3 regions of the Paenibacillus amylolyticus genome follow, and region 3 is predicted to be linked to each of the others. Evidence: riboswitches for the same ligand, from Rfam matches in the RefSeq annotation. Region 3 holds a riboswitch; each other region holds the start of a gene.
The links. Region 3 has a riboswitch for S-adenosylmethionine ahead of mmuP (S-methylmethionine permease). Riboswitches for the same ligand answer to the same signal wherever they lie in the genome.
Positions count from the first base shown of each region.

Region 1: another riboswitch for S-adenosylmethionine. It lies ahead of metA (homoserine O-acetyltransferase MetA); the one in region 3 lies ahead of mmuP (S-methylmethionine permease).
Region 2: another riboswitch for S-adenosylmethionine. It lies ahead of V6668_RS24820 (methionine ABC transporter ATP-binding protein); the one in region 3 lies ahead of mmuP (S-methylmethionine permease).

Region 1 covers NZ_CP145892.1:2,001,800-2,005,086, forward strand. Annotated here, with positions in the region: gene corA (magnesium/cobalt transporter CorA) at 1-909, opposite strand, end outside; SAM riboswitch class I at 1,361-1,484, shown strand; gene metA (homoserine O-acetyltransferase MetA) at 1,721-2,638, shown strand; gene V6668_RS09160 (PLP-dependent transferase) at 2,663-3,287, shown strand, end outside.
Region 2 covers NZ_CP145892.1:5,606,921-5,610,207, reverse strand. Annotated here, with positions in the region: gene V6668_RS24830 (COX15/CtaA family protein) at 1-417, shown strand, start outside; gene V6668_RS24825 (Cthe_2314 family HEPN domain-containing protein) at 581-1,297, shown strand; SAM riboswitch class I at 1,427-1,568, shown strand; gene V6668_RS24820 (methionine ABC transporter ATP-binding protein) at 1,695-2,729, shown strand; gene V6668_RS24815 (methionine ABC transporter permease) at 2,730-3,287, shown strand, end outside.
Region 3 covers NZ_CP145892.1:5,916,474-5,919,760, forward strand. Annotated here, with positions in the region: gene mmuM (homocysteine S-methyltransferase) at 1-181, opposite strand, end outside; gene mmuP (S-methylmethionine permease) at 159-1,571, opposite strand; SAM riboswitch class I at 1,664-1,765, opposite strand; gene V6668_RS26245 (Ger(x)C family spore germination protein) at 1,836-3,038, opposite strand; gene V6668_RS26250 (spore germination protein) at 3,035-3,287, opposite strand, start outside.

The DNA.
Region 1 (3,287 bases), 3.0 Mb from region 3:
GAAGAACATGCTCAGGCCCAGTGTAACCATCAGGCCAATCACAACAAAATAGCTGTATTTCCAGTTAAGCTCTGGCATATTCGTAAAGTTCATGCCGTATATACCGGTAATGACCGTCAGCGGCATGAAGACCGTGGTAATGGCGGTAAATACACGCATGATCTCATTCGCCCGGTTCGCAATACTGGATTGGTAGGCTTCTCGTAAGTTGCCCATCAGGTCGCGATAAGTCTCAAAGGTTTCAGATATTTTTACAGCATTCTCATAGATGTCACTGAAATACTTTTGCAGTTGATCATCGATGAGACGCAGATCTTTTTTGTTCAGGGTGTTAATGACCTCTTTCTGAGGTCCAAGCACTTTTTTCAGCCACAGAATCTCACTGCGTAGCCCGATAATTTCATTCAGATGTGACTTTTTGGTGTGCATCAGAATGTCTTCCTCAAGCTTCTCGATCCGTGCTTCAATTCGGTCACCTACGGTGAAATAATTATCAACAATCAAGTCAACCAGCAAATATAGCAGACGATCCGGTGTACTGATTTCCTGTTCCCACAGGATAGGTTTCAGTGTGCGCAATTCGCTGATCTTGTGCTTTGTAACACTAATAATGAAATGTCTGCCAAGGAATAAGTTAACCGCACGTAGAAATATCTCTTCATCATCAAAACGGATGCTATTAATAACAATAAAATAATGGTTCTCATAAATTTCAATCTTCGGACGTTGTTCTTCGTCACTAAGACAGTCTTCCACAGCCAGATCATGCATCAAGAACAGCGGCTGAAGTACCGCCAAATCGTCTACGTCTGCATCAATCCAGTAAAATCCTTCCGCTGGTGGAGTCAGCGCCTGCTGAATGTCGTCCACCGGAATAAATACACCGTTGTTTACCAACCGGATTTTCATCGTTAATCTACTCCTTCTGCACCCGCCAACTTGGCGGATATTATCATTATGGGCGCAAAAAGAACAAATCAGCCGGTCGGCAGCGGAGCCTGGAGATCAGGGCTGCGTTCACTATATAATCAAACGGAAGTCACTTCCCGCTGCCGGCATGCTGATGTCAATTCTCTATGCAGTTTGTCGGAATTCGGCTGCCAGTCAGGCCTCGGGTCGCCATCCATTTAATATGTCACCTCTCACATAAGGGTTTATAACACCTTGTTTAGTATACCGCTGGTACAAGGTGCTTTCAAGCGCAAAAATGTGTCTATTTCGCGCCCTGAGGCAGTGTATGACAACGGATGATGAACGGTTCCGGTCTGGGAAGCAGACATTGAACTGCAACTTGACGTGAGGGCATTAATGTAATAAAGTAGACGGTGAACCATATTAAATTACAATCTAATACAGCGAAATCTTATCAAGAGTAGGTGGAGGGACTGGCCCGATGAAACCCGGCAACCGGCGGTATACCGCACGGTGCTAATTCTTGCAGCGACTAAGTGTCAAGTGGCACTGTTGTAACTGAGAGATGAGAGAGGCGCATATCTTTTTTACATATGACCTTTCTCGAAATCCGAGGAAGGTCTTTGTCATATGCCCCGACTTCTCAGCAGTGATTTTCGCTAAGGAACTTGAGGTTGTTTGTAACGTTGGATGAAAGAGCAATTCAATGTTTTTACAAGCTCAAGGCAGTCTATAACTGTATTGATGTGAAGACATCAAGCCAGGGGTGGCTGCATCTATCTATGCACAAGGAGGAGTTAGACTTACTATGCCAATCAAAATACCCGATACTCTACCTGCAAAAGAAGTACTTGAGGGAGAGAATATCTTCGTCATGGATGAAACTTCTGCATATCAGCAGGATATTCGTCCACTCCGTATCGCTATATTAAACCTGATGCCCACAAAGGAAACGACCGAAACACAATTGCTTCGTCTGGTGGGAAACACGCCTATTCAGGTGGATGTCGTTCTCGTACATCCCAAATCCCATACGTCGAAGAATACGTCTCAGGAGTATTTGGATCTGTTCTATAAAACCTTCGATGAGATTGAGCACCGCCGTTTCGATGGAATGATTATTACGGGCGCCCCTGTGGAACAGATGGATTTCGAAGACGTGAACTATTGGAATGAAATCCAGGAGATCTTCGAATGGACTAAAACCAATGTGACTTCAACCCTCCACATATGTTGGGCTTCCCAGGCAGGTTTATACCATCATTTTGACGTACCCAAGGTTGCACTTGATGAAAAGTGTTTTGGCGTTTTCCCACATACCATCAATAAACCACATGTTCCGTTGTTGCGTGGATTCGATGAAGTATTCAACGTTCCACATTCCCGTCATACGGAAGTGAGACGCGAAGATATTGAAAAGAATGAGAATTTAGAGATTTTGGCTGAATCCGAGGAAGCGGGGATCTTCCTGGTTGCTACCAGAGACGGCAAACAGATTTTTGCCACAGGACATGCCGAGTATGACCCGTTCTCATTAAAGTGGGAGTATGACCGGGATACAGCTAAAGGGTTGGATATCGCATTGCCTAGACATTATTATCCGAATGACGATCCTTCCCGTGTGCCACCAGCTACTTGGCGCGCTCATGCCAACTTATTATTCTCTAACTGGCTCAATTACTATGTGTATCAAGAAACACCTTACGATATTGGCCCGCAAATCTAATCGAGATTACAGGAGGATGCAGCAATGGAAGACAACAACAAGTTGAAAATCGAAAGCCGCTTAGCACAAATTGGGTCCATCAATGAACCGGTTACAGGCGCCATTAACTTTCCGATCTATCAATCCACTGCGTTTCGCCACCCGAAGCTTGGACAAAGCACGGGGTTTGATTATATTCGTACGACCAACCCAACTCGCAAAGTGTTGGAAGAGGCGGCCGCAGCGCTGGAGTCCGGTGATGCAGGATTTGCCTGTAGCTCAGGTATGGCCGCGCTACAAACCATCTTTGCCATGTTCGGTCAAGGGGATCATCTGATTGTATCGCTGGATCTATACGGCGGAACCTATCGTCTGCTTGAACGCATCTTGTCCCGTTTCGGTGTAACCGCAAGTTATGTGGATACAAATGACATTGCAGCACTGGAAAATGTTCGTCAGCCGAATACCAAAGCTGTATTTATTGAGACACCAACCAATCCGTTGATGATGATCACAGATGTGGAAGCTGTCGCTTCCTGGGCGAAAAGTTACAACCTGTTGACCATTGTTGACAACACGTTGCTGACTCCATTTTTCCAACGTCCGATTGAACTGGGTGCCGATATCATCATTCATAGCGCTACCAAATATCTGGGCGGACACAATGATG
Region 2 (3,287 bases), 310 kb from region 3:
ACATATCTCGTGGTATACACAGGTGCATTTGTGAGTCACACGGATTCTGCCGGCGGATGTTCTGGATTTCCGCTCTGTAACGGGCAGATTATTCCTGAGCTTTCGGGTGGGGTAGCGGTTGCTTTTGCTCACCGTGCAGCAGCTGCGTCGCTCGTGATTGTTATCGCAATCCTGGGTCATTTCGCTTACCGTAATCATCCGGACAACAAGGAAATGCGTACTCTGGGTGTGGTATCCGTTGTTCTTATTCTGATGCAAGTAGTCATTGGTATTTTCATGATGGTGACAATGAACCGTCCGGAAGTATACATGTTCGTAGCTCTTGCTCATATGCTGGATATCGCCATATTGTTCGGAGTCTTAACGTATATGAGTTTCCTGGTGTACAAGCTACATCGCCCGGCTAATCGTTTTTAAATATGAAAGTCCACCATCCAGTGATGTACATCATTGGACAGGTGGACTTTGTTTGATGTCAGAGGGATCAGGGCAACCTATGGCAAGCAGCAATTACACGGAATGAATGATGTTTCGTTCACGGTGATGAATTCTTGTTGATTTGGAAAAGAGGAGGTTAGATATGCTGCGAACGTTGTTGGGGGAAAAGCCACGTATAAACGAAGGTAAATTGAAGGCAGCGATGGACGCAATGGCGCATACGCTTGAGCTATTTCAACGACAAATGCATGTGGACCATGATCCCACGCATGACTATCGGAAACTGTATGTGTGGACTCAGGGACTCATCTCCTCACTGGATGAACTGGAGCAAAGCTGTTTCGCTGCTGCTCATTTTCGCAAAAAGGTCGTTGCAGGTTCAACGGATGATATGACGCCGACTGAAAAAGCCGAGTATGCCCGGTATGTGTATTTCTACAAAGATGGCTTTATCCGCTGCTTTGCCATTCTGGATAAAGTGGGCACGGTATTAAATGAAATATTCCAGTTGAATACTTCAAATACCAAAGCGCATTTTTCTTATTTTACGGTGTTAAGGCAGTTCGACTATGCAAGGGAGCATCATGATCTTGCGTTGCAATTAATACAGATCAAGGACTCTTATCGTGAACCGATGAGCAAGCTGCGCAAACGACGTAATATGGAAATTCACTACATGAACTCAGAAATGCACGATGACCTGTGGCAGTTACACCAGACCTTGCAAGGTAAAGTGAAATTGGAGGATCTGAATCAGCATGTGCAGGAAATGCGTCAGGGCGTCGATATGGTCTGTGAAACGTTAACAGCCTCTTATAGTTATATCAACAAAATATGGAAAAGAAATAATTCCCTTTGACAAATCGGAATACTTGGAATATACTGAGTTTCAATCGAATGTTACACGGATATAACTGATATTTTGGAAGTTACGTTCACATTATAAAGCATAAACTACATGAACTTATAAAATCCTACAACAACATATTTCTTATCGAGAGCGGCGGAGGGACAGGCCCGATGAAGCCCGGCAACCGATTTGTAACGACATGATACATGTATCATTCGTTATAGATGTTAGGTGCTAATTCCTACAAAATGGTGCAAGACACGATTTTGGCAGATGAGAAGGTATATTCTTTCACGTGAAGAGCCCTCTTTGTATCTGCAAAGGGCTCTTTTTTTGTACTTTAAGGGGAGTTTTCCTTTAGATCGGGTAAAGATACATGTAGGTGGTTGGAAAGGGGCAAGTGCGATTGATTGAATTAAAAGGTTTAACGAAAACGTACGGCAAAGGGGCAAAATCTACAACAGCGTTATCCGAGCTGAATTTGAGCATCCAAAAGGGTGAAATCTACGGTGTGATTGGCCATTCCGGAGCTGGAAAAAGCACATTGATTCGCTGCATTAATTTGCTGGAACGGCCTACGGAGGGTGAGGTATGGGTCGACGGAATCAACCTTACTGAACTAAGCAAAACCGAATTGCAGCAACAGAGACGCAAGATCGGGATGATTTTTCAACACTTTAATCTGTTATCTTCGGCAACGGTATATGACAATGTAGCTTTTCCACTAAAGCTTGTGAATACACCCAAGGAAGCCATTGATCGCAAAGTGAAGGAAATGCTTGCACTGGTTGGTCTGGAGCACCACAGCAGCAAATATCCGGCTCAATTATCGGGTGGCCAGAAACAACGTGTAGGGATTGCGAGAGCACTTGCAAGTGACCCAAATGTTCTTCTCTGTGATGAGGCTACTTCGGCACTTGATCCGCAGACGACAAATTCAATCCTGAAGTTATTGCTCGACATTAATGAAAAGTACAACCTTACGATTGTGCTGATCACACATGAGATGCATGTCATTCAGAACATCTGTGACAAGGTGGCTGTCATTCATCAGGGCGGCATTGTGGAACAAGGACCTGTAACAGACGTGTTCCTGAAGCCGCAGCATGCGATTACGCGGGACTTCATGATGCGTGACCATGAAGCTGGACTTGCTCTGGAAGAGACCGCTCTGGCAAATGCAGGCGTTGAATTGCAGGCAGGTGCTGCTTCCAAACTTGTGAAGATATCCTTTCTGGGTAACAAAACGTATGAAGCGATTTTGTCTAGAACGGTACGTAAGACAGGCGTGGATTTTGCCATCCTGCAAGGTACAATCTCTACGATCAAACAGGTTCCTTATGGGCAGCTGACCGTTCGGTTCGAGGGTGATTCAAATGCGATTGATCGGACGATATCAGAATTAACCGCTGAGGGACTTGATGTGGAGGTGCTTCGTTAGATGGATTTTTCAACCGTACGTTGGGAAGAGATTGGTAAAGCTTCAATAGAGACACTACAAATCCTGGGCGCTTCTGGCTTGTTCACCATTATCATTGGTTTGCCGCTTGGCGTATTGCTATTCATGACGGCGAGATCCGCCTCAATACAGTCACGTGTGGTGTATACGATAATATCGTTTATTGTGAATATTCTGCGGTCAGTTCCTTTTATCATACTGATTATAGCCATTATTCCGTTCACACGTGCACTCGTTGGTACGGCCACAGGGGTACTGGGTGTGATACCGCCTCTCGTTATTGGAGCAGCTCCATACTTCGCTCGTTTAGTGGAAACTACTTTGCGAGAAGTTGATCGTGGTGTAATTGAAGCGGCACAGGCGATGGGTGCATCAACCGGACAGATTGTAAGACGGGTATTACTGCCTGAGGCACTGCCTGGTCTCCTTGCTGGTATAACAATCACCATCGTTACGCTTGTCTCTTATACGGCGATGGCCGGCATGGTTGGTGGGGGAGGACTGGGAACGCTGGCAATCAATTATGGATACTTCCGTTAT
Region 3 (3,287 bases):
AATCTGCATGGACCTGAACAATAACATCCGGATTCTCAAGCAACACACGAGCAGACCATAGTGGATCATCGAGATCACATCCATGCTGTTCGAGTTCCGTAGCCAACGCTCCATCCAGAATCATGACCGGATGTTCACGAAGGATCTGTTCTATGGGGTTAGTCTGTTGTGCTTGCGTCATGTACTTGTCCTCTTTTCTTATTCACACGTTCTGTCAGATAATAAGCAGCGTAACATACTGCGATAAACGGAACCCCACAATACAGCGCAATTCGCTGTGTCGGGTCAAAGGCAATACCTATGCATGAAGCCAGGCATAATATAAATGAAACAATTGGTACCACCGGATACAGTGGTGTGCGGTAGACCAGATCTTTGACCGCATGTCCTTCCCGGATATATTGTCTGCGGAACATGTATTGGGAGGCACTGATACTCATCCATACTGCAACGACAGCCAGACCTGAAATGGAAACCAGTGTAATATACACGGTACCTGGCGCAATGATGCTGGACAGCAAAGCCAGCGCACCACCCACCATACTAATCAGAAGTGCATTCAGCGGTACTCCGCTTTTGGTCAATTTGGCAAACCACGGAGAGATCGTTCTTTTGTCAGCCAGAGACCAGAGCATACGTGAAGATGCATACAGGCCTGAATTGGCAGCAGAGAGAATCGCCGTCAGAATAACAAAGTTCATAATGTCTGCTGCATAGGGTACACCCACCCGCTCCATTACCGCTACAAACGGACTTTCCAGTACACTGGCATCCGACATGGGCAGCAAGGCCGACAAGATAATAATCGTTCCGATGAAGAAAATAACCAAACGCCACAGCGTTGTATGAATAGCCTTTGGTATCGTCTTTTCCGGGTTCTCCGTCTCACCGGCGGCAATGCCGATTAACTCGGTGCCTGAGAAGGCAAAGTTTACAGCAAGCATGGTCATCAATATCGCTGTAGCCCCATGAGGGAACCACCCGGATGCGGTAATATTCGATAGAAATGGAGCCGGTTCAGAATCCGCCATGGGAATGAACCCAAACATGGCTGCGCCACCGATAATAATGAAGATTACGATAGTCACTACTTTTACAGATGAGAACCAGAACTCGGATTCCGCAAAAAATTTCACCGTTAGAGCGTTAAACAGAAAGATCATCAGTGCAAAAACCGCGCTCCATATCCATACGTTTACCGATGGGAACCAGCGCTGCATAAGCAATCCGGCGGCTGTGAATTCGGAGCCAAGCGCAACAGTCCAGGTTAACCAGTATAACCAAGCCACCGTGTAACCTGTTGCCGGTCCGATATATTTGGCTGCATAACTATGAAATGCTCCCGTCTCTGGCATATGAACAGACAGTTCACCAAGACAGAGCATCACCAGATATACAACGATGGCTCCAATCAGATAGGACAGAATGGTTCCCAGTGGTCCCGCCTGCTGAATCGTGTAACCTGAGCTGAGGAATAATCCCGTTCCAATGACTCCTCCGAGAGAGAGCATGACCACATGCCGTGCCTGCATTTTCCGCTGAAAATGCCCTTTGTCGTTGTTGTTCTCCATACCTGCTGCTCCCCTACTTCTTCATCCAGAAAAAACAAAAAAGACCCACTCTGCCTAAAGAGTGCGCCGTTACTGACAAATAAAAACAAACGCTCCTATCTATCAGGCTTTCACCCGCTGGAATTAGCACAGTATCCTTCAGATCTGTTGCTGAGGTTTCTAAGGGCCAGTCCCTCCACCTCTCTGGATAAGAAAATGATTTTTTACTAATATAGCGATCTATCATGAATGTGTCAACAATTAAATAATATATGGCACACCTCGCTATTCGGTGGAAGACCCCGGATTCGTGATGGTGGTCTTTACCTCATAGGTGATCGGCACGGTGCTAAAAATTTTATCCCAATCGTCTTTGACTTTTTTCCATGTTTTAGGTTCTTTAATACGCAAGCTATCCCGAAAATCCGCAACATCTACTTTATAGGTATGCTGAAGTTTGTATAACAACTGTCGAATCTGTTGTTTGGCAAGTTCAGCAAATTCTTTTTCCAATTCACTGAGATACGCACCTTTTTCCTCTTCCTCGGGAGCACGCCAATCCTCCATCAACCAGCCTTCGGATTCAGTTTTCACATGGAATGAAATATCATCGCCAACCACTTTTGGAATTATTGTTGTTTTTTTCTTCTTCATTTCATATACAACAGTGAACCCCTCTTTATTGTATGTCTTCAAGATACCTCCTTTTTCTTTAGGTCTGAGCCAAGATAGCCCTTCTAGATCCGTTTGGCTGAGTTCCCCGATGAATTTGGTTGTTTTCCCATCAAAGATACTGGCACCGGAGAACTTGTCCTCTCCATTGAAGTTCAGTACATTCTGGAGCAAAAAGCTGGAACCGGATTGCATTTGTGCATCTAATTTGGAGAGTAGAACGGGGTCCAGGATTTTATTGGACAAGTATGAATTACCGGTAATACCTGTAAGATAAAATGCTGGAATCCGGGAAGGATCATCTGAAGTCAGTACATCAACAGCGCGATGATGGCTAATCAACACCAGACAGTTAGGACGAATATCGTTATCCCGAAGTACAAAATCCAGCAGCTGGTCCAGACCATACTTTTTGGCGATATCCTTGGACACAACGATAACCTTCAGATGATGTCCGATGAGCGGATGATCTCGTCTCAGTGCAAACTGACGAAAGATTTGCAGCAATGAATCTCCGGTAAGCTGTTCATTGGAATAGGACGTTTTACCAGAAGCAGGCGAACCGGATTGTTGGCTCTTTTGACTGCTGGAATTACCGGGAGCAATCTGTACCGTGGCCGTCAAATTGTTCTGCTTGGAGTACCCTCCTCCCTGATTGGCGATGTTCTCCTCAAATTCCGTCTCTTTGCCGATATCGATCCCGAGACCAACGTAGACACTTAGATCCTCTATCTCTCGACTGCTCCAACATCCGGATATCGTTAAGAGAATGCATAATACAGTGGCTAAGCGTAACAACATGCGGAATGTAATCATGCATGCTTGCCTCCTTTTTTGCGAATCAGACTTAACAACAGTAGTACCAGAGGTAAAATGCCAAACAAAAATACGGACACATTGCCTAGCATATCTCCTAGTACGAAGGTATCATCCACTGTTTTGGGTATCATTGCTGTCAGATAAATGAACGGCAGCAGGCCGTACATGATGCCTTTGATTTTTTTGGAACGAAACAAATCACGAATACCCACCGAAGCGCAGTAATGTGTAATTGCTGTAGTCGAA